Regions from separate parts of the Paenibacillus sp. Y5S-9 genome, predicted to be linked through region 2. Evidence: riboswitches for the same ligand, from Rfam matches in the RefSeq annotation. Region 2 holds a riboswitch; each other region holds the start of a gene.
The links. A riboswitch is a leader RNA that binds a small molecule or an ion and turns the genes downstream of it on or off. The one in region 2 is predicted to bind cyclic di-AMP.
Positions count from the first base shown of each region.

Region 1: linked by a shared signal. The riboswitch ahead of V6669_RS10575 (C40 family peptidase) and the one ahead of V6669_RS00525 (C40 family peptidase) in region 2 are both predicted to bind cyclic di-AMP.
Region 3: linked by a shared signal. The riboswitch ahead of V6669_RS17500 (3D domain-containing protein) and the one ahead of V6669_RS00525 (C40 family peptidase) in region 2 are both predicted to bind cyclic di-AMP.
Region 4: linked by a shared signal. The riboswitch ahead of V6669_RS07170 (hypothetical protein) and the one ahead of V6669_RS00525 (C40 family peptidase) in region 2 are both predicted to bind cyclic di-AMP.

Region 1 covers NZ_CP145887.1:2,350,032-2,354,910, reverse strand. Annotated here, with positions in the region: tRNA gene V6669_RS10585 (tRNA-Leu) at 1-78, opposite strand, end outside; gene pelA (pectate lyase) at 215-1,180, opposite strand; cyclic di-AMP (ydaO/yuaA leader) riboswitch at 1,600-1,731, shown strand; gene V6669_RS10575 (C40 family peptidase) at 1,737-2,201, shown strand; gene V6669_RS10570 (carboxymuconolactone decarboxylase family protein) at 2,274-2,603, opposite strand; gene V6669_RS10565 (hypothetical protein) at 2,745-2,963, opposite strand; gene V6669_RS10560 (hypothetical protein) at 3,083-3,412, opposite strand; gene V6669_RS10555 (xanthine phosphoribosyltransferase) at 3,510-4,091, opposite strand; gene V6669_RS10550 (hypothetical protein) at 4,296-4,879, shown strand, end outside.
Region 2 covers NZ_CP145887.1:107,661-112,539, forward strand. Annotated here, with positions in the region: gene rbsK (ribokinase) at 1-648, shown strand, start outside; gene V6669_RS00515 (cytochrome c) at 723-1,079, opposite strand; gene V6669_RS00520 (GNAT family protein) at 1,230-1,724, opposite strand; gene V6669_RS00525 (C40 family peptidase) at 2,080-2,514, opposite strand; cyclic di-AMP (ydaO/yuaA leader) riboswitch at 2,554-2,691, opposite strand; gene V6669_RS00530 (hypothetical protein) at 2,937-3,788, opposite strand; gene V6669_RS00535 (M1 family metallopeptidase) at 3,799-4,879, opposite strand, start outside.
Region 3 covers NZ_CP145887.1:3,974,505-3,979,383, reverse strand. Annotated here, with positions in the region: gene V6669_RS17510 (ABC transporter substrate-binding protein/permease) at 1-1,420, shown strand, start outside; gene V6669_RS17505 (amino acid ABC transporter ATP-binding protein) at 1,407-2,129, shown strand; cyclic di-AMP (ydaO/yuaA leader) riboswitch at 2,346-2,542, shown strand; gene V6669_RS17500 (3D domain-containing protein) at 2,545-3,219, shown strand; gene V6669_RS17495 (polysaccharide deacetylase family protein) at 3,328-4,119, opposite strand; gene V6669_RS17490 (hypothetical protein) at 4,274-4,615, shown strand; gene V6669_RS17485 (PspA/IM30 family protein) at 4,728-4,879, shown strand, end outside.
Region 4 covers NZ_CP145887.1:1,630,466-1,635,344, forward strand. Annotated here, with positions in the region: gene V6669_RS07145 (hypothetical protein) at 1-450, opposite strand, end outside; gene V6669_RS07150 (hypothetical protein) at 478-681, opposite strand; gene V6669_RS07155 (urease accessory UreF family protein) at 948-1,649, opposite strand; tRNA gene V6669_RS07160 (tRNA-Leu) at 2,075-2,157, shown strand; gene V6669_RS07165 (glutathione peroxidase) at 2,304-2,783, opposite strand; cyclic di-AMP (ydaO/yuaA leader) riboswitch at 3,156-3,331, shown strand; gene V6669_RS07170 (hypothetical protein) at 3,447-3,845, shown strand; gene V6669_RS07175 (HAD family hydrolase) at 4,026-4,709, shown strand; gene V6669_RS07180 (Nramp family divalent metal transporter) at 4,846-4,879, opposite strand, start outside.

The DNA.
Region 1 (4,879 bases), 2.2 Mb from region 2:
GAGAGGACTCGAACCTCCACGGGGGGTTAGCCCACACGGACCTGAACCGTGCGCGTCTGCCAATTCCGCCACGACCGCATATTGTATCTCCGCCATCAATATCGGCGACAAGAAATAATATATCATGCGGAATCTATCATGTCAACACTGAAAATAATAACAATAAAACCCGAACCAGACGTAGATAGATTCGGGCTTTACCTTTAACTACAAATTAAAGCTTGGAAGGCCAGTTGCCATACCATGCATAACCGCCTCTTCTTTCTTTATCAATATCACTTAATTTGTATTTAACTACCCCGTCGCGACCAATAAAGATTGGTTTATCTGTTCCGATCTCATAGAAGCGTGCCCAAATTGGTGCAGCTTTGGAATCAGCGATAATTTTACTATCTCCATTAGCTCTTTCATACTTGTAACCCGTAATTTTCACCTTGTTAAACCAAGCCTCCGCTCCTTTAATGGATGCTGTGATTTTAGAGTTAGCAGGTCTCGTTTTCAGGAATTTAACGATTGTTACACTTTCTCCAGCTGTCAGCGATGGCACTTCGTAGATTCTTGCGCTCGCTGGTTTAAGGGAACTGGAATCATGTTGTTGTCCCCATGCTGTCAGCTTACCACCTGAAACGACTTGTGTATTCAGAATCGCCTCCACACCTTTGGCAACTGAATTTTTACTGCGGTTAGCAAGTGTGCTGTCGATAAACGAGAAATCACCTTTGCGTGTCGCTACTTCATCGAGCATGATCATTACATTAATCATGGCATCATCATTGTAGGTAATATGTTTGTGATATCCGGAGCTTTGGTAGACTTGTGGCCATCCGCCGTTTGAATACTGCATGTTGATCAAAAAGTTAATTCCTTTGATTGCAGCTGTGGAGTATCGCGGATCATTCGTCTTTTTGAATTCCTTCGCCAATCTTCTAATTTCTGAGTATGTAGCCTTGTTGTCTATCGTGGACTTCGCCCACTCTCCACTTGTCTGTTTATAATCTTTTCTCCAACCTCCATCCGGCAGCTGGTTCTTCAAAATATCAGAAATACTCGCTGTAGTACCCGATGCATCCGCAGCAGATACCGTCCCTACAGGGAGAACTGCCATTCCAACTGCTGAGAACACCACCATCGTACATGCCAGGACAAAAGTAATTATTTTCTTCGCTTTCAAATGTAACACTCTCCTATGTTCGTTTTTATAAATCTGCCACTTCTACTTTACCTATGATAAGCTTCCACAAACCTCCTTTATTTGTATTTATCGCATAATAAAATCAATTTTAATCCAATATGTGGATTGGATACTCAGATAATATGCAAAAAATCGATTTTTGTCAATATATGCAACTTAATGAATATAATATCTCTAATTCTACATAACGGAATAGTTCTTTTAACTCATGACAAACCTATTTATTTATCCAAATTCGTCTTAAGCGAATCAATAATGACGTTTTTGTCATGAATGATACCCAAACTTGATCCCTTCTTTCATATAAAAACCTTAATTCCGCTAACATTGAGGTATTACGAAGGGTTTTAAATGGGTTTGACAATTACGCATTTATGCAATATAGTTTCAAATAGTTACAAAAACTTAATTATTCATTGCCGAGTTTCATGTTTGAAAACGGGGGAACCAATTTGGGTGAATTATTCTTATACATAGGAAATATAGGGAACCTTCTACCGAACCCTTAGCTAACTCCGTAGGCATCGAAGGGAGAACATTGATTTTGAAAAAACTGATTATCTCCATTTTTGGAGCAGCTGTATTATTTACATCCGGGGCAACAAGCACAGAGGCAAGCAGTATCAACTCCGTAGTGAACAACATGACAGGTATTCCTTACAAATGGGGTGGCACGACTGTAGCCGGCTTTGACTGTTCTGGTTTTATGAAATATCTTTTCAACAAATACAGCATTGAATTGCCACGTACTTCTCAGCAGCAAGCCAAAGCAGGTACTCCGGTAGCCAAAAGCAATGTTCGGACAGGTGATCTGGTGTTCTTTAATACAACAGGCAAAGGCATTTCACATACAGGTGTATATATCGGCGGCGGACAATTCGCTCATGCCTCCAGCAGTAAAGGTGTAAGCATCACAAAGTTATCGAATCCATACTTCAATGACCGCTATGTAACAGCACGTCGGGTAACTGGACAGTTTATGTATGATAAAATGTTAGGAAAAATGTGATTCACATACAAAAAGGCATCGGTTATTAACCGGATGCCTTTTTTGTGCTTAAAATGTATGTTTCATTGCTTACTAATGCAGCGCCTTCTGCACTCGCATCGCGCCCTGAGACAGAGCATGTCCGCCTCCTACAGCTCCGGCCACGGCTACGGTCTCCATGATCTCCTGATCTGTAGCGCCCTTGGCACGGGCTTCTTCTACATGGTAGAAAGTACATACCTCATTGTTGGCAAACAATCCAATGCCGAGCGCAATGAGCTGTTTTGTCTTGGCATCAATCACGCCAGGTTGGAAACATTCTCCCGTAAACTCATGATATGACTTCACCACACCTGGCAGTACATCGCTTAATGCTCCAATCTGATCCTTGTAGGCATGAACTTTATCATTCATCAATGTCATGGCTTGTAGCACACCCTCTCGGCTATAGTTACAGATCTTCCTCACTGTACCTATCTTCTCTCCCGAGTGAGTCAATTATGCCAACAAATCATGGTAATTCCAAACATTTAACGCTCATGGCTCTGCCATAATTATAAACTGTTACTCACTAAGTGGACTCTGGCGCGGCTCGCTAAACAGCTGATATCGGTAACCGCGATCCAGCTTGACGACACGTCGATTCTGACGACGGATAAGTACCTGCTCGCCATCCCAGGCAACAACAATCCCGGTTACATCGTTAGATTCCAGCTCGTCCCGTACTACTCTTACTTTCTCACCTGACAGACGCAGGGCGTCCAGTTCTGTATCACTGATCATCTTCATGGCTCCTATATTCCAAATTTATTTACAAAAAGAGACCTAAATGAAATGTCATTTAGGTCTCACGTGACTGTATTGGACTGTCATGTCATTCGAAATTATGTCCCGACTGAAAGTTACCGCTGCGCGTGCTCTTTGCTGTCGTTCTTCTCGAACCAAAAATCAAGCACTTTGGCGGACATCACACGTTCTTCAAGGTACTCCACTTGATGCGGTGTAAATTGTTCTTTCCAAGAGAAGGACAACTCTTCGCACAAGCCTACAATCGTCAGTAATTCTGACCAGGCAACATAGCGTTTGTACCAGAAAAATTGAGGATGTTCAATCATATAGGGATAAAGGTCATCGAATTCCGTATGTTTACAATCCAGGGCACGTTCAAAATGAACTTTCGATTCCGCCAGCTTATCATTAAAAAATTGTTCTGTTGCCGGTTGGTTCCCCATGGTGTTGCCTCCTCTCCCTAACATAACCCCATTATAAATGAAATCCGCGGTCATGCAAAGGCATAGTTCAAAAAATAGGCCCTATTCCTTTAAAATGTCACATTTCGTTATCGTCAAATTGTACCGTACCATCGTTCAGGGAACGAATGCGTACCAAGGCTTCCACCGGAATACCCTGTTCACGAATCGTTCGTGCCCCTGCCTGGAAACTTTTCTCGACCACAACGCCGAATCCGACGAGTTCCGCACCGGAACGCTCGATAATTTTGATGACGCCACGAGCGGCATCTCCATTGGCAATGATATCATCAATGAACAAAATACGGTCATTCTCATGAATGAACTCACGGGATACCATAATGTCAGTTACAATTCCTTTGGTAAAGGACGGTACGCGTTCACAGTAAGCATCAGGATCAGCCAGAAGTGTTTTTTTGCGACGGGCGAATACAAGGGGCACCCCAAGTTCATAGGCTGCGGCAAAAGCAACCGGAATCCCTGAGGATTCTACCGTGATTACCCGAGTCACTCCACTTTCACGAAAACGGGCAGCGAACTCACGTCCCATCTCCATCGTTAATGCAGGATCAATCTGGTGGTTCAACAGACCATCCAGCTTTAATACTTGATCCGAGATAACCACACCTTCTTGTAAAATTCGTTGTTTCAATAATTCCATGATTTGACCTCCCAAGCCTATCCTATGAGGTAAAAGTATCATATATCTATCTATAAGTTCAAGCGAAATTGCCTGGGCGCTGTCCTTGAGACGCAATTCAAGCCAAAGCTCATTATCGATTGTCATGACTTTCGTGGGTCAAGCATACCTTGTACCATGGTACCCGCATGTCCAAACTATACAGGGGCCTGAGAGGGGAAACACATGAAACAGGCATTTCGGGTGCTGCAGATCGCATTTACATACATCGGAACGGTTGTCGGAGCCGGCTTCGCTACAGGGCAGGAAATTTTGCAGTTTTTTACCCAGTATGGCAAATGGGCCACCATCACCATAGGCTTATCCACCATGCTCTTTGTCTGGTTAGGTACCAAAATGATGCTGATCGCTCACGATACCGGGTCCCGCTCTTATGAGGATCTGAACAAACATTTATTCGGCCACAAGGCGGGAAAATGGATCACCTGGGTGACCCTTCTCATTCTCATTGGCGTGAACAGTGTCATGCTTGCCGGAGCAGGTTCCGTTTTTGTCGAACATCTGGGTTTGCATTATCAGACAGGTCTGATCGTCACACTTGTAGGGACATATCTGCTTCTCGGTCGAGGCATTCAGGCCATCCTACAAATGAATAGCATAGTCGTGCCCATGATGCTCCTGTTATCTCTGCTCATGATCACCAGTACCATCCATCATCCAGGCGCTTCCCGATTCATCACACTGACGACAGACTCAAACCCTGTTCAAGTGTGGCTGTCTCCATTGTTGTATACTTCATTCAATCTGGT
Region 2 (4,879 bases):
ATTATCGTTATTCCTGGTGCGAATGGACAAGTGGTGCCTGAGATGCTGGAAGAGGCGGATACGGTAAAAAGCCTGACTGCAGCCGCAGCGGTGCTGCTGCAGCTGGAGATCCCGCTGCCAGCGGTTACCCGCGCCGCCCAACTGGCGGCTGAAGGCAGCGCACTGGTGGTGCTCAACCCGGCTCCCGCGGTGCCGGGTCTGCCCCAGGAGCTCCTGCGGTGCGTCGACGTTGTCACGCCGAACCGCAGTGAGCTTGCCGTGCTTACCGGCCGGGATCATCTCCGGCCGGAAGACCTGGATGCGGCGGTCGCAGAGCTCGCCGCATCCCTCGGGGCCGCTGTCGTCACGACGCTCGGCCCCGAGGGGGCTGTGTACGCGGCGGCGCCTGGCGGCCGCGTACAAGCAGGGCGTGCCGGCGCTTGCCGTGCGCCCGGCTACGTCTTAAGCGCCGTCGATACGACCGGCGCTGGCGATTGCTTCAACGGCGCGCTGGCAGTAGCCCTCGCGCGCGGTGAGACTTTGGACGCGGCCGTAGGCTTCGCCATGGGTGCAGCCGCGTTATCCGTGACGAAGCTCGGCGCCCAGTCCGGGATGCCGTCCGCACGTGAAGTTGAGGCCTTTCTGGCTGAGCATGCCACAGAGGCTTAATAATTGGTATAACGAAGAGGCTCTTATTCTCCCAAAAGGGGATTAAGCGCCTCTTCGTTATGTGCGTGCACAGATTATTTCTTCTCTGACAGCCACATGGCGATATTTGCAATCTCTTCATCCTGCAGCTTGCCCTTGAAGGAAGGCATACCACCTTTACCTTTGACAATCGTAGAATAGATCTTCTCCAGATCATCCTGGCTGCCGATGTTAGCCAGAGCAGGTCCTACGCCACCCTGAAGCTGATCCCCGTGACAGGAGATACAATTGGCTTTGACCAGTGCTTCAGCCTGTCCGGCATCCAATGTTACTTCCGGCATGGTTGGTTTGGCTTCTTCAGCCACTTCTTCTTTCCCTGGAAGCGTAAACATTAAAACAATAGCTAAAGCGCATGCTGCAAAAAATACTCCGCTCATGATCCATTTGTGCATCCCTTATGTCCCCTCCAGAATGAAAGATCATCTAACCTGAAACTATCCATATCATTATAACGGAACCTGTACTGACATCATAGCATTTTGTGGGAATTTTTTGAACTAATCACATAACAAGGGGCAAATTTGGTTGTTTTACAATGGATTCTAACCGCGAGGCCCTTCATAAACCATACAGTGAAAGGGCTTCAAGCCGGTTGGGGTCTGTCGTTCGTATGTATCCTGGGTGACAAATCCACTCTTCAGATAGACTTGAATGGCACGAGCATTCCAAGTGAGTACTTCCAGATCAATCTCATTCGTGGGATTTCGGCGAATGGCTTCCTGTACAATGGCAGTGACAAAAGCTGTCCCTTGACCCTGACCACACAGCTCTGGATGCATGCCAAGGCCAATCCGGGTTACCCCTTCAAGTGGGAAGTATTGAGCAAATCCACATATACGATCGTTCTGATCCAGGACGATCGCATACTGCTCCTGCCGCAGCTGTGCATCTCCGAATTCCACTTCCAGAGCTTTCATCTGCTCCCAGGGGAGCCAGCTGTAGATATTGTAAGGCGGGTCATACTGCCAACTGCAGATAAGCTCCGCATGTTCTTCTCGCATGGGTACAACATGAAACGTTACTGGGGCTTTCTTCATACACCTGCATGCTCCTTTCCTTGAAACAGAACTCTTTGTCCACTCTACAAAAGAGCTGTTCATTTAGCAAGTCACTCTTCCCAAGAAAAAAAGTGAAACAAAAGTTCCGGTAATTCCGTTTATATTATAACGGGATGGGTAAAAACATCATAAGGGCACGGACGAACGAACGCAAAATGAACCTGTTGATTTCGCAGGATATGCGCCGAGTATAACTTGCAACATGAATAAGGATTGAAGCACAAAAAAACCGCCGGATACATTCCTGCGGAGAATGTACCGGGCGGTTCTGTTATGCTTCTTGCTTCGTTCCAGTATGGTTAATGGTTACAGCATCATGTTGCTCAGCTTGTCCCTAGTCAAGGGCCAGTGATTCATATGCGTCCGTGCTCATAATCCGTTTCGCGCCAACATAACGATTGGCCCAATAGCTTTCACTCAATGCACTGATCGTAACGCCTTTGGAAGAAGAGGAGTGTGCGAACTTTCCATCCCCTACAAAGATTCCTACATGAGATACGCCTTTACCTGTTGTATTGAAGAATACCAGATCGCCAGCTCTCATTTCCATGCGGGATACGGAATCGCCCATGTCGAATTGGGAACTGGATTGGCGTGCCAAATCAATACCCAATTTGTCGAATACATACCGTGTAAATCCGGAGCAGTCAAAGCCGTTAAGCGTTGTTCCCCCACTTTTGTATGTAGTTCCCATTGCTGAATCAATTACTGTGTTCATCTTTGAATCTGCGAATGCGCTACCTGCACCAAGGGATAATGCAAATGTGATGCTAAGTACAGCTGCGGTTAATTTCTTCTTGAACAAGAGATATTCCCCTTCCAACGCCTGCGAGGTTAGCTTAAGGATTCGGTTGAAGGTCCCCTATGATCCCTCTGTAGCAAGATCAATTCACCCATAACTGGTTCCCCCGCTTCCCAGGTGCCAGGAATTTGGCTATGCTAGTTATGCACCTGTGAAATCAAGAAATGACGATTTAATTTTAAGTAGTTACAAATATGAATGTAAAGATTACAAAGTTGTTACTAAAAACTCACTGCGATTATTGTAACAGAGGAGTACGGCTTTGGCAACGTTTAGCAACAAATTTAGCAAAAAAAACCTCGACCTTTGACGGGGAAAGGTTGAGGTTTGCCTATTTATAAGTACATATTAGGCCATAAGTTTAACATGTGATGGTAACAATTTTTAAACTATCTGCTCTCACCTTTGGACATTTTGGACTGCCATAATCGGAAATGGCTGCATATTTTCCACAGATTCAATAGACATCTCGCAAGTGGATACGTCTGTTGTAGTATAAGTCCGGTAAGTCCCGTTAATAACCATGAGGCTGAAGTGAATGCCCCGAAGATAAGCAGGTGAACTCCGCCCAGCAGGAGTGCAATACCGATTACGGCGATGAGATGACGCAGTGCAATCCAGAGTGCTTTGAGGGTACCGTGAGCCCCGCCTTCTCCTTCTGGTGCCGAAACACCGAACTGCATGTAGAGCACGGCATGGTGGATGATCCAACCATATACAATCCAGGCAGCAACATAAGGTATACCAGGCAAAAGTAATTGAAGGGAATGAAATCCGTCCATGAGAATCGAGTAGAGCTTCGGTATGAGCCAGTAGGCGGGCAGAAGTATCAATAATGTACGTATGGTGTGGAGCAGCAGCATCGGTTTCCACAGATTTTTGATTCCGCGGACGAAGGGGATGCGCTCTTCTGTAGAGTTAAAGTGTTGAAGTGAGTAGAGTAGTCCTGCCTGAATGAGGGGGCTGATCAACATGCGAACCAGCAGCATGCCCCCTAGAATCCATAGATAACGATGAACCTCCGGATGGGTAGACAGGTTAAGTTGGCTTTCCATTTTGAACAAAAGTGTACTCAGCTCCCCTGCATCAGCATCTGGATAGCGCAGGAGCAGTGGGATGACGGCCGATTGTACCATTCGATAGAAGAAATATCCCCAAATGAGTTGATAGAGAAATAAGAGTGCGGCAATGAACATATGCTGACGGACGAGAAACCAGCCTTCACGTATTTTTGCTTTCACCGTTTCCACCTCACCATGACAGACCTCCGAATATGGCTTCTATTAGTTTGGTTACACTCATGCTCCAGCGGGATTTTGCTTGCTCATCCAGTCCGGATTTCAGGAAATTGTTCATATGGCGGTTCTCCAGCACGATCGTGTACAGGGGATCGGTCATGGCCCAGGATACGGGGGATGTGTGAGTTAATTTATAGGTGATGCGATCTTCTTTGCCATTCCATTGTTTGGTGAGGATATGCCCGTCTTCAAAAGCAATGCGAACAGGAACGGCGTTGTAATCACTTCCTTTTTTTGCTATCGTCACGGATGACTCGTACCATGTTTGACCGTCTTTCTGTACGGGCGTAACACGAATCTGCTCTACAGCAAAGTCAGCCATCCCGTTACCATAGACGTATTGGTCAAAATAATCAGACCAGGAAGTACGGGTCACTTGTTCCACAACGTTTTGAAAATCAGCCGAAGTGGGATGTTTGAAGCGGTACTTCTTCACATAGGTAGAGAGAATGCGTTCCATCTTTTTTGCGCCGACTTGATGTTCGATACCAAGCAATACAAGTTTGCCACGTGTATAGACATTGGCTGCATACTCATTCTGTGAATCGAACTTCCAGGATTCTTGTGTTAAAGATGAAGGAGACGTAATCAGGCCCGATTGTACCGGCAGATTCGGAATCAATCCATATTCCTGCTCCATCAGTTTGTCTTCTGCATAAGAGGTGAACCCCTCATCCAGCCAGGCTTCCTCGAATTCGTTGCTGGCAACCATACCGTAGAAGTACTGGTGTCCGATCTCGTGGACTACGGTACGTTCCAGGTCATAACCTGGGGTAGTATCATCGGCTCCAAAGGCCGTAACTAGCGTAGGGTACTCCATACCTCCAGCACCGTTCCCCGCTTTGGGTGGAACTACGATGGATAAGGTAGCGTAAGGATAGGGGCCAAACCATTTGCTATAATTGGCTAGTGCGGCCTTCGCGGCGTAGAAATAACGTTCTTTCAGATCCTGATGAGCAGGGTCCAGATATAACTTGATTCGTACACCAGGCACATTGGGTGCAGAGAAGGGTTCCTCGGCGTAGACAAAATCC
Region 3 (4,879 bases), 3.1 Mb from region 2:
TGTTCTACTGACGACTGCCGTTCCTGTGGCACTTGCAAGTGGAACTACAGATAATTCAAGCAGTAAAAAACTGGTGCTCGGTACAAGTGCCGATTTTGCACCATACGAATTCCATAAAGTGATTAATGGCAAAGATGAAATCGTCGGCTTCGATATTGAGATCGCCAAAGAGATTGCCAAAGATCTTGGCGCTGAGCTTGTGATTGAGGATATGGGCTTCGACGGTCTTCTGCCTTCATTGCAGAGCGGGCGTGTTGATCTGGTGATTTCAGGTATGACGCCGACGGATGAGCGGAAGAAAAGTATCGATTTTTCCGACACCTATTATAAATCAAAACAAGTGATTATGGTTCGCAATGTGGATAAAGACAAATATCCAACCATGGCAGAACTTGAAAATGCGAAGATTGGCGTTCAGAAAGGCTCCATTCAGGAAACGATCGGACAGAGTATTCCAGGAGCGAAGCTTACTGCGCTGGATAAAATCTCGGATATTGTGCTTCAACTGCAAACAAAACGCATTGACGCGGCAATCGTTGAAGATACCGTTGCTGCAGGTTATCTGGACGATATCATTGGACTTGCTGCTGCTGTTCCGGACGAAGAGCAAGCAGAAGCGGCAATCGGGATTCGTAAAGGTAATACCGAGCTGCTAGCTGCAGTAAATGGAACACTGGAGCGACTGAAAAGTGAAGATAAAATCAATCAGATGGTGACGGACGCCAGCCTCTTGATGGCGGATAAAGCGAACAAATCACAAAATATTTTCCAAGTATTCTGGGAGTACAAAAGTTTCTATGCTACAGGTGTAGGATACACACTTCTGTTGTCTGCACTTGGGGTTATCTTCGGGGTAATTATTGGATTGATCATCTGTTTGTTCCGTTTGCATGACGCCGCAATCTTGCGCTGGATTGGTACAGCTTACGTTGAAGTGATTCGTGGCACACCGATGCTGGTACAATTAATGATTATTTACTATGGTTTTTCTCTGAGCTTTGGCATTAACTTTACTGCACTTCAGGCAGGTATCATTACACTTTCAATCAATAGTGGTGCCTATCTGGCGGAGATTTTCCGTGCAGGTATCCAAGGTGTGGATCGTGGTCAGTTGGAGGCAGCTCGTTCCTTAGGTATGGGAAGAGGCGATGCGATGCGTTATATCATATTGCCACAGGCCTTCAAAGCTGTATTACCTGCGATCGGTAATGAATTCATTACCATCATCAAGGAATCCTCCATTATCTCGGTTATCGGTATGGTGGACATTATGTATCAGGCAAGTGTGGTCAAAAACATTACGTATCAAGGCTTGAGTCCATTTTTGATTGCAGCAGCCATCTACTTTGTATTAACGTTCATTTTGTCCAAGCTGCTGGGACGACTGGAAAGGAAGTTGAGTGCAAGTGATAGACGTTAGACAATTACACAAATCTTATGGTAATAACGATGTGCTTAAGGGCATTAACGTGACAATTGGCAAAGGTGAGGTTGTCGTGGTCATCGGTCCTTCCGGTTCAGGTAAAAGTACTTTCTTGCGTTGTCTGAATCTGCTGGAACAGCCTACCTCAGGAGAGATTGATTTTGAAGGTGTGTCAATTACGGACCCCAAGCACAACATTAATGCAACTCGTGAGAAAATGGGCATGGTGTTCCAGCATTTCAACCTGTTCCCACACAAAACGGTACAGCAAAACATCACGATTGCTCCGATTAAAGTGAAGAAACAATCCACTCAGGAAGCGGAGAAAATTGCCGCTGATCTGCTTAACACCGTGGGCTTGTACGATAAAAAAGATACATTCCCGAATCAGCTGTCCGGTGGACAGAAGCAGCGGATCGCCATTGCTAGAGCATTGGCCATGCAGCCGCATGTGATGCTGTTTGACGAGCCTACTTCGGCACTGGACCCCGAGATGGTTGGCGAAGTGCTGGATGTCATGAAACGTCTTGCAGAAGGCGGGATGACGATGGTCATCGTAACACATGAGATGGGTTTTGCACGTGAAGTGGGAGACCGAATCCTGTTCATGGATGGCGGGGTTATTGTGGAAGAGGGAACACCTGATGAGGTATTTGGAGCTCCAAAAAATTCACGTACACGTGATTTTCTTGCCAAAGTACTCTAAATGAAGTGTCAAATAGCGTTACTGACTTCGAGTCGGTAACGCTATTTTTTTGTGCGTATTAATCACTTATAGATTTGAAAAGTAACTTTTCTGTTACCAAATGTAAAGGAATCGGGTCGTCCAACATTTCTAAAGTATCCTGTATTCTTACATATGCTTACATGTTAAAACCATTTGGTAAGAATTACTACAAGTTCAGGTTACAAAATTGTGATATATTGAACTCTGCCGAAACTTCCGGACAGGAAGTGCGGGGGATGTAACGATGCAGATTGTGCAGGGGGAAGATCTACAGCACACTGCTTGGGGTGAATTAGGGGTACATAACGTTTCAAATGTAATGAAGAACCTATAGGGTGGGCTCCTCATCCGAATCCGACAACTAACTTCGCAGGCACAATGAGGGAGGAAGACCATGATTAACAAGAAACGTATAGCCAAAACAGCAGTAGCATTATTGACAACAGCAATGCTCATTCAAGCCGTTCCGGCTCACGCCGATTCAGTTCATGTGGCCAAAGAAGGGGATACCTTCTACACCTTATCAAAACAATATGGAGTAGCAATCAACACGTTGGTTAAAGCGAACAACGACATTTCGCCTTACAACATTTATGGTGGTTTGAAAATTACGATTCCCGGTAAGGCAAACAATGTAGCAGCAGCTGCGGCAACGGAGAGCAAGACCCAAGCGAAGACTGTTACTACAGCAAGCTTGGACGTTAACACAGATAACAAAGTTGTTCAGGCTTGGGGTAAAACATTCGATTACAGCAAAGCTGTGAACGTAAAAGCAACGGCATACTCTGCAGATCCGTCTGAAAATGGAGGATGGGGTGCTGTGGATTACTTCGGCAATGATCTTGAACTGGGTACGATCGCAGTTGATCCAAGTGTGATTCCACTCGGAACCAAAGTACTGGTAACCGGTCACAGCCATCCGGGATTGCCAAAACAGGCTTTTGTAGCTACAGCTCGTGATGTGGGCGGTGCAATCAAGGGTCACCGGATTGATATCTTTATCCCGGGTAGCAAACAGTCTGTAAGCACATTTGGTTTTCAGGATATCGAGCTGTACATTCTGAAGTAGAGAGATCATAACATTTAAAATGAATTCAAACAGGGTGTCTGCCAGTCGCTAATCTGCGATTGAACAGCACCCTTTTAATATTCGCATTTATTTGTTATCACGGTCATCCTAATCTTTGGCCTTTGGCAATCCCAACATCTCGTCCAAGGTGACCAGTTCATATCCCCGGTTACGCAGTTCTTCAATGATTTCAGGCAATGCCTCAATCGTACCGTTCAGGTTAGATCCCACACCGCCTCCTGCATGTTGCAGAACGATGGAGCCAGGTTTCACAGCAGATAGGATGTTATCCTTCACCTCTTCCTTGGAGAGGCCTTTCCAGTCCAGTGAGTCAACATTCCAGTTCACAATGCTATAGTGTTGTCTAGCAGCCCATTGCAGCTGTTCTTCATTAATGTCTCCATAAGGCGGCCGAATCATCTTGGGCGTATATCCCGCTAAATGTCGAATAATATCCCCGGTATGTAAAATTTGTTTGCGAAAGGCATTCATCGACAGCTTACTGAATTCAGGATGATTGTAGCTGTGATTACCAACCATATGCCCTTCCTTAACGATGCGTTTCACCAGATCCGGATGTTTCTCAGCACGACTACCCACGATGAAGAATGTAGCTCTGACATTGTATTTCTTCAATACATCCAGCACTTGTGGAGTAAACCGTGGATCAGGTACATCATCAAAAGTCAGTGCAACCTTCTTTGTTGAAGGACCATTGGTTTTGAACGTATCGGCATATTTTTGACGTAACTGTCCCAATGTCAGTTGTTCTTCTTCAGCAGAATCCGAACCTGATACTGATTCAATTGACGGGCTTGAAACATCCCGCGATGAAACTGGAGCATGATATCCCCCGAGAAAAATAACGATAACCATCAGCATAATGAGGCGTACGCGCATAATAACAGCCTCCTTTTCCAAAATGACGTTCTCCTTGGTATGCCCGGGGGTTCCATAAAATATGCGTAGTGTGAGAAGTTTCATTGCGGATTTAGCTTATGACAGCCATAATTCCTCCATATATAACATATAGAAAAGGATAGGTGGATAGGATATGAGTACATATGATTTGAAATCCATACGTTTACAGGTGATTGAAGCAGGAGAGGATAAGGTTTTTCTCGTTACCGGAGGAAAGGCGCATATTGGCGCCGTAGCCACGTTCTACGTGGATCATGAGCGCGTAAGCGGGACGACGGTACATATTCCTGGGCATAAGGAACAAGAGCTGTGTGAGCGGCTTGCCCGAAAGGCTGCCCTGCAGCTGAAAGTAACCGTTACGGTGATCATGGGTATCCATTTTGATTCCATCACGCGGATGCAGATCGACGAAATCGTGCAGACTGCAGAGAGGCTGATGGAGGATCATCTGAACAACGATAAAAGATCTTCCTAACATAAAGAGCAATCGCATGTTTTGATTTTATTTGCTAAAATTGAAACGAGTTGTAGATTGTTACGTATGTATGTTTATATACGATGTAATATCGACTAGGAGGAATAACATAATGTCCATTTTCAAACGATTGCGTGATTTAACAATGTCTAACGTTAACGCCATTATTGACAAGGCGGAAGATCCAATCAAGATGACGGACCAATATATCCGTGACATGCAAGAGGATCTGGAAGATGCGGAGAAAGCAGTAGCTCAACAGAT
Region 4 (4,879 bases), 1.5 Mb from region 2:
GCGCACTTCAGACAATGCCTTCTTCAATTGGTGTTCTGTCTTTCTCTGTTCGGTAATATCCATGTGTGCAATCAAAGCGAGATCGGTATCCTGAATTGAATTTGCATAAGATAGAGGGGTGAGTTCTACACGAAACCACCTCTTTTCGTTGTATACAGTATACACGCAGATGTCATATGTATGATTTCGATTAAAGGGTATTCCGCGTTCTTTCAAATTCTGTGCGACAAGTGCCATGTTAGCGTTCTTGCCTCGTTTTGCCCAGGCTTCTGTCAGATGCAGGTAATGTCTATGACTACTGTGTGTATCCGGGTTTGGTGAGCATTGACCGAGTCCCTGTTGCCAGGCACGGTTACAACTTTGGATAATCCAATTGTGATCAACGATGATGAGTTGGTGACGTATGGACTGGAACGATAGCCTCTCCAGATCGGATGTAACATGTCTCATGGATAGGACCCTCCTTTGGCAGAAATCTTATCTCAGTTCATCTGGAATATCCAAAATATCAGCGACCAGGTGCCTGAATCGGGTTGCTTTGCGTGTGCCGTGAATGAGATTGGATAAACGATAGGGTGGGATGCCGTGCTGTTCACAAAAGGTCTTCTGGTCCACTTGAAGTTCGGTTAGCCGTCGTTTGATGGCCCATCCGAACGGAGTAACTGGTTTTTTCTTGTTCAAAAGGGTTCACCCCTGATTAGAATGTAGTATTCAGCCGCCCTTTCTTCATGTAAAATATATAGAAATGCGAGCTGTATGTTTCATTATATACGTAAATTCGTCATCTAACAATTAAAAAAGACGGAAAAAAGTGTATTTTGTGATGATAAATGGCGTAAATACGTAAATAAAACAAATAAAATGACAAAAAACACGTCGGCAAGGAGGTTGCCGCGTGTTTTTTAGTTTGCTTGAATAAAGGGGAGCAGGTATGAGGAGGAAGAGGATTAGGCCCTGTAGGCATGAAGTCCAGCTCCAAGCATATGGAAACTGGGGAAAAATGATTTCATGGACATCGAGGTTGGCTGTGCCAGTCCATCCGCAGCCGAGGCGCTGACGGTCTTCCATTCATTCTCCAGATCTGTGGCCAGGCGGACCATCAGATCCTTGGTTGTATCGTTGTTCAGGGGAATGACTTTGGAGGCTTCGGTTATGCAGGCATTCATGGCTGAATGCAGGTAACCAAGGACCGCCTCCTCGACCGGGATGTCGAGGTGGTGGTTAATCCATGCGTGAACAGTGGAGAGGCAGCCAACCGAATCGTATTTGGCAAAGATCTGTTCGAGCTGGCTGAATTCAATCCAGGGGTGCAGAGCGCGTGCAAGTCTGATCAATCGTTTACCCATGGCGGCAGCTTGTTCTCTGAGATCTCCAGGGGTTCGCTGAACATGGACGAGCTTGTCGATTAGAGCTATCCGCCATGTATCCTTGTGATCTGCTGCGGTATAGATGCCTTTGATGGCCATACCTTCTAGACGAACGATGCTCGGATGCAACTGACAACGCATGAATGATTCGAGATCTTCAGCATTACGAATGGTACCCTCCCTGATATGGATATCCATGCCGAAGGAATGGGTGAACCCTCCAACCTGAATAGAGGAATCAAGCAGTTTGACATAATCGAGCAGCTTATTCCCACGGTTCACAATCATTCGCCTCCTGTGTTCGTTAAATGTCACTTAAAGTGACATTTATATTCCTTTTTGATTGCTTTATGTTCAAAAATCCGAATTATATGATAGTTATCATCCCATAAATGTCCGCTTTTTGTCAATAGTATCCGTGAAATTTAATGGATTAAATCTGGGATTCAATATTTGTGTTATTTTATATAACATATAAGGTTAAATATCTGCGAAGTGCAGGGAGGACTAGATATAAATGAATCAATAAGATCAGCTCAATCCGGAAAGGAGGGGATCAAATCTAATGTATGCAGTTCATGGGTAAAGATGACGAGAATATGCGTTTTTTGTGGAAAATGCCTAGCTGTAAAAGAAGTATTAAAAAATACTTTACTTTTAGTTCTGAACCCGGTATAATCAATTCTGTTGCCGATTATTTACGACATGCGGTCGTGGTGGAATGGCAGACACGCTATCTTGAGGGGGTAGTGGGCGTATGCCCGTGGAGGTTCGAGTCCTCTCGACCGCATCATATGAACGATTAAGAAGAAGCTTTCCATTAATGGAAAGCTTCTTTTTTTGTTTTTTTAACAGTCTGACATCAAAGTTGAGAAAAAAGGCCATCCATTACCGGGGCAATGGTGCTCTACCTTCCGGCTACGGGTGGCCAATGTATTATTTTTGCAGCAAGTTCTTGATATCTTCTTCAATCTTGTCCGGTGTTGTTTTGGGAGCATACCGTTTAATGACCTGTCCGTTCTGATCCACAAGGAATTTGGTGAAATTCCATTTGATTGCTTTGGAGCCGAGCAGGCCAGGAGCTTCTGTGCTAAGGTGCTGGAAGAGAGGGTGAGCGCTTGAGCCGTTCACATCAATTTTCTCAAACATAGGGAAGCTTACGCCATAATTCATCTGACAGAACTCGGCAATATCATCGGAAGAACCTTTTTCCTGTGCAAACTGGTTACTTGGAAAACCAAGGACTTCAAATGGCGCATCCTGGAACTTGTCTTGCAATTCTTGCAGACCTTTGAATTGAGGGGTAAGTCCGCATGAGCTTGCCGTATTCACAATCAGGAGCACTTTGTCACGGTAGTCGGACATTTCAACTTCTTGACCGCGAAGGGTATTCACTTTGTAATCGTAGATTGTCATCTAAATCGCCTCCATTTATTTACTCTTATATCTTCTATTATATTGGTTGCAATTAAATATTGCAAAACTAATGTGGTGTTAAAAGCATCAAAATAGGCAAGTTGTGCAGAATACGTGAATGAATTGCGAAGTGATTTTCGTCAGAGTGAGAATTAGATAGATTTAAAGAGATGGATAGAGTATGACCTTGTTGTAAGCGCTATTATATGTGAGTATTGCCGAAAATCTGTCGATTCGGTGATCTGTGCGGACTTTACACCATCATGGCACGGGTGTATGATTCATAACGTAATTTCAATTTAAACTAAATTGTACCTGAAAAACGAAACAAACGATAATATCGCTCGATCTTATCCTTAAGATATACGAACGATGTTTTAATCGCTGAGTTTCCATTCATTGATGAGTGGAAAACGGGGGAACCAACAGAATGCGCTGTCCAGGACAGTAGGCATTCATGGGGTGAATTTTCCGGTGACAGCCGGAAATAGGGCGACTCTCGCGCCCGAATCCGTCAGCTAACCTCGTAAGCGTTAAAGGGAGAGGCAACAAGCCGTACGCTGGTTCATGGTCTTTTCGCCATGGATTCTTTAAGAAGCGTTCGGGAGGCCTTGGTCCCCCACGCTTCTTTTTTGTTGTCTTTTCACGCCAAGGGAGGAACGAATGATGGATACTGAGATGATCTTAGTGACTGCTCCAAATGAAGCAGGACGTAAATTTATCAAATTACTAATGTACAAAAAAATGCCGTTTGCCGTTCTAACCAACAGTGCAGGGGAAGAGCGTAGACTCCGTAGAATCGGAGTCGAACATGTCATTCGCATGAATACGGCTGCAGCTCAAAAATGGTTTTTGCCGCAGGGCAGCGTAGGCAACGTGTTTATTTTTGAGAACAGCCTGAATCTGACCTGTCGTTATTTACAGATCTGCCGTTCATGGACATCGAAATCCCTGTGCGTCATTACGGAGCAGAGTCATCCTAAGGGCATCTATCGGGGCATGGGCGCAGACCGGATTGTATATTCGCTCAATGGGGAAGTTGGCTTTCTCCTCAATGGTTAATGCCATAGCTTGTGATTGCTCAGGTGTAAGGTGCCTGTTATAATTGAATGTATCGATAAACGGAAGTTTGAGGAGACTCATGCAAGATGGTGAGTCTTCTTTTTTATGGTTTTAAAGGTAGTTCAAGACTTTTTGAACACGAACTTTTAGATTGCCTGTGGCTTACAAGGAGGAATTGGCGTGCCGGATGTGGGTGGATTAAAGTGGTTGTTTTTTGATGTTGGAGATACACTGGTGGATGAATGGGAGCCGGTTGATGATATTATCGGACAGTTCGTCCGTGAAGCCTGTGCTTTGGGGTATCCGGTGACAATTGAGGCGGTACGCGAACTGTTCGCGAACTGTTACCAGAAATATGAGCAATGGCCTATGAGAGTGGCGATTCGCACCTTCGTTGAAGACGAGGGACACCAGAAACAGATTCAGGACAAGTTGAAGTTTCAAAAAGATCTTGAACGTCCTTTTCCTTCAGCGGATTCCGTTCTTCAGCAGTTGTCACGGCATTATCGCATTGGCATCATTGCCAATCAGAGTCCCGGAACGGAAGAAAGACTGGAGAGCTACGGCTTGCGGAAGTATGTTGACGTTCTCGCCTGTTCTGCTGAAGAAGGTGTGTCCAAGCCAGACCCTGAGTTATACGCTGTAGCCTTGAAACAGGCCGGCTGTGAACCGGAGGAAGCCGTCATGGTTGGGGATCGGATCGACAACGACATTATACCTGCTCGGAAGCTGGGCATGCTTACGATTCGAATTATGCAGGGTTACGGAAGATTCCAGCCAGACCGATCGGATGAGGAACGTGCGGATTGGACTGTTGACTCATTGGATGAACTCCTGCCGTTACTGGTGCCCAATCAGGATTAGATAATTGTTTATTAGAGTTTAGCGTTTTACTATAAAAGGAAACACGTTGCTGTACTGCAACAATAAAGGCTGATCAACTTGGTATTGAATACCGGAGTTGATCAGCCTTTTTAGTATTTGGTCGATAAAAACGAGATTAGAATAACCGAATCGTCTGAATGATCAGATAT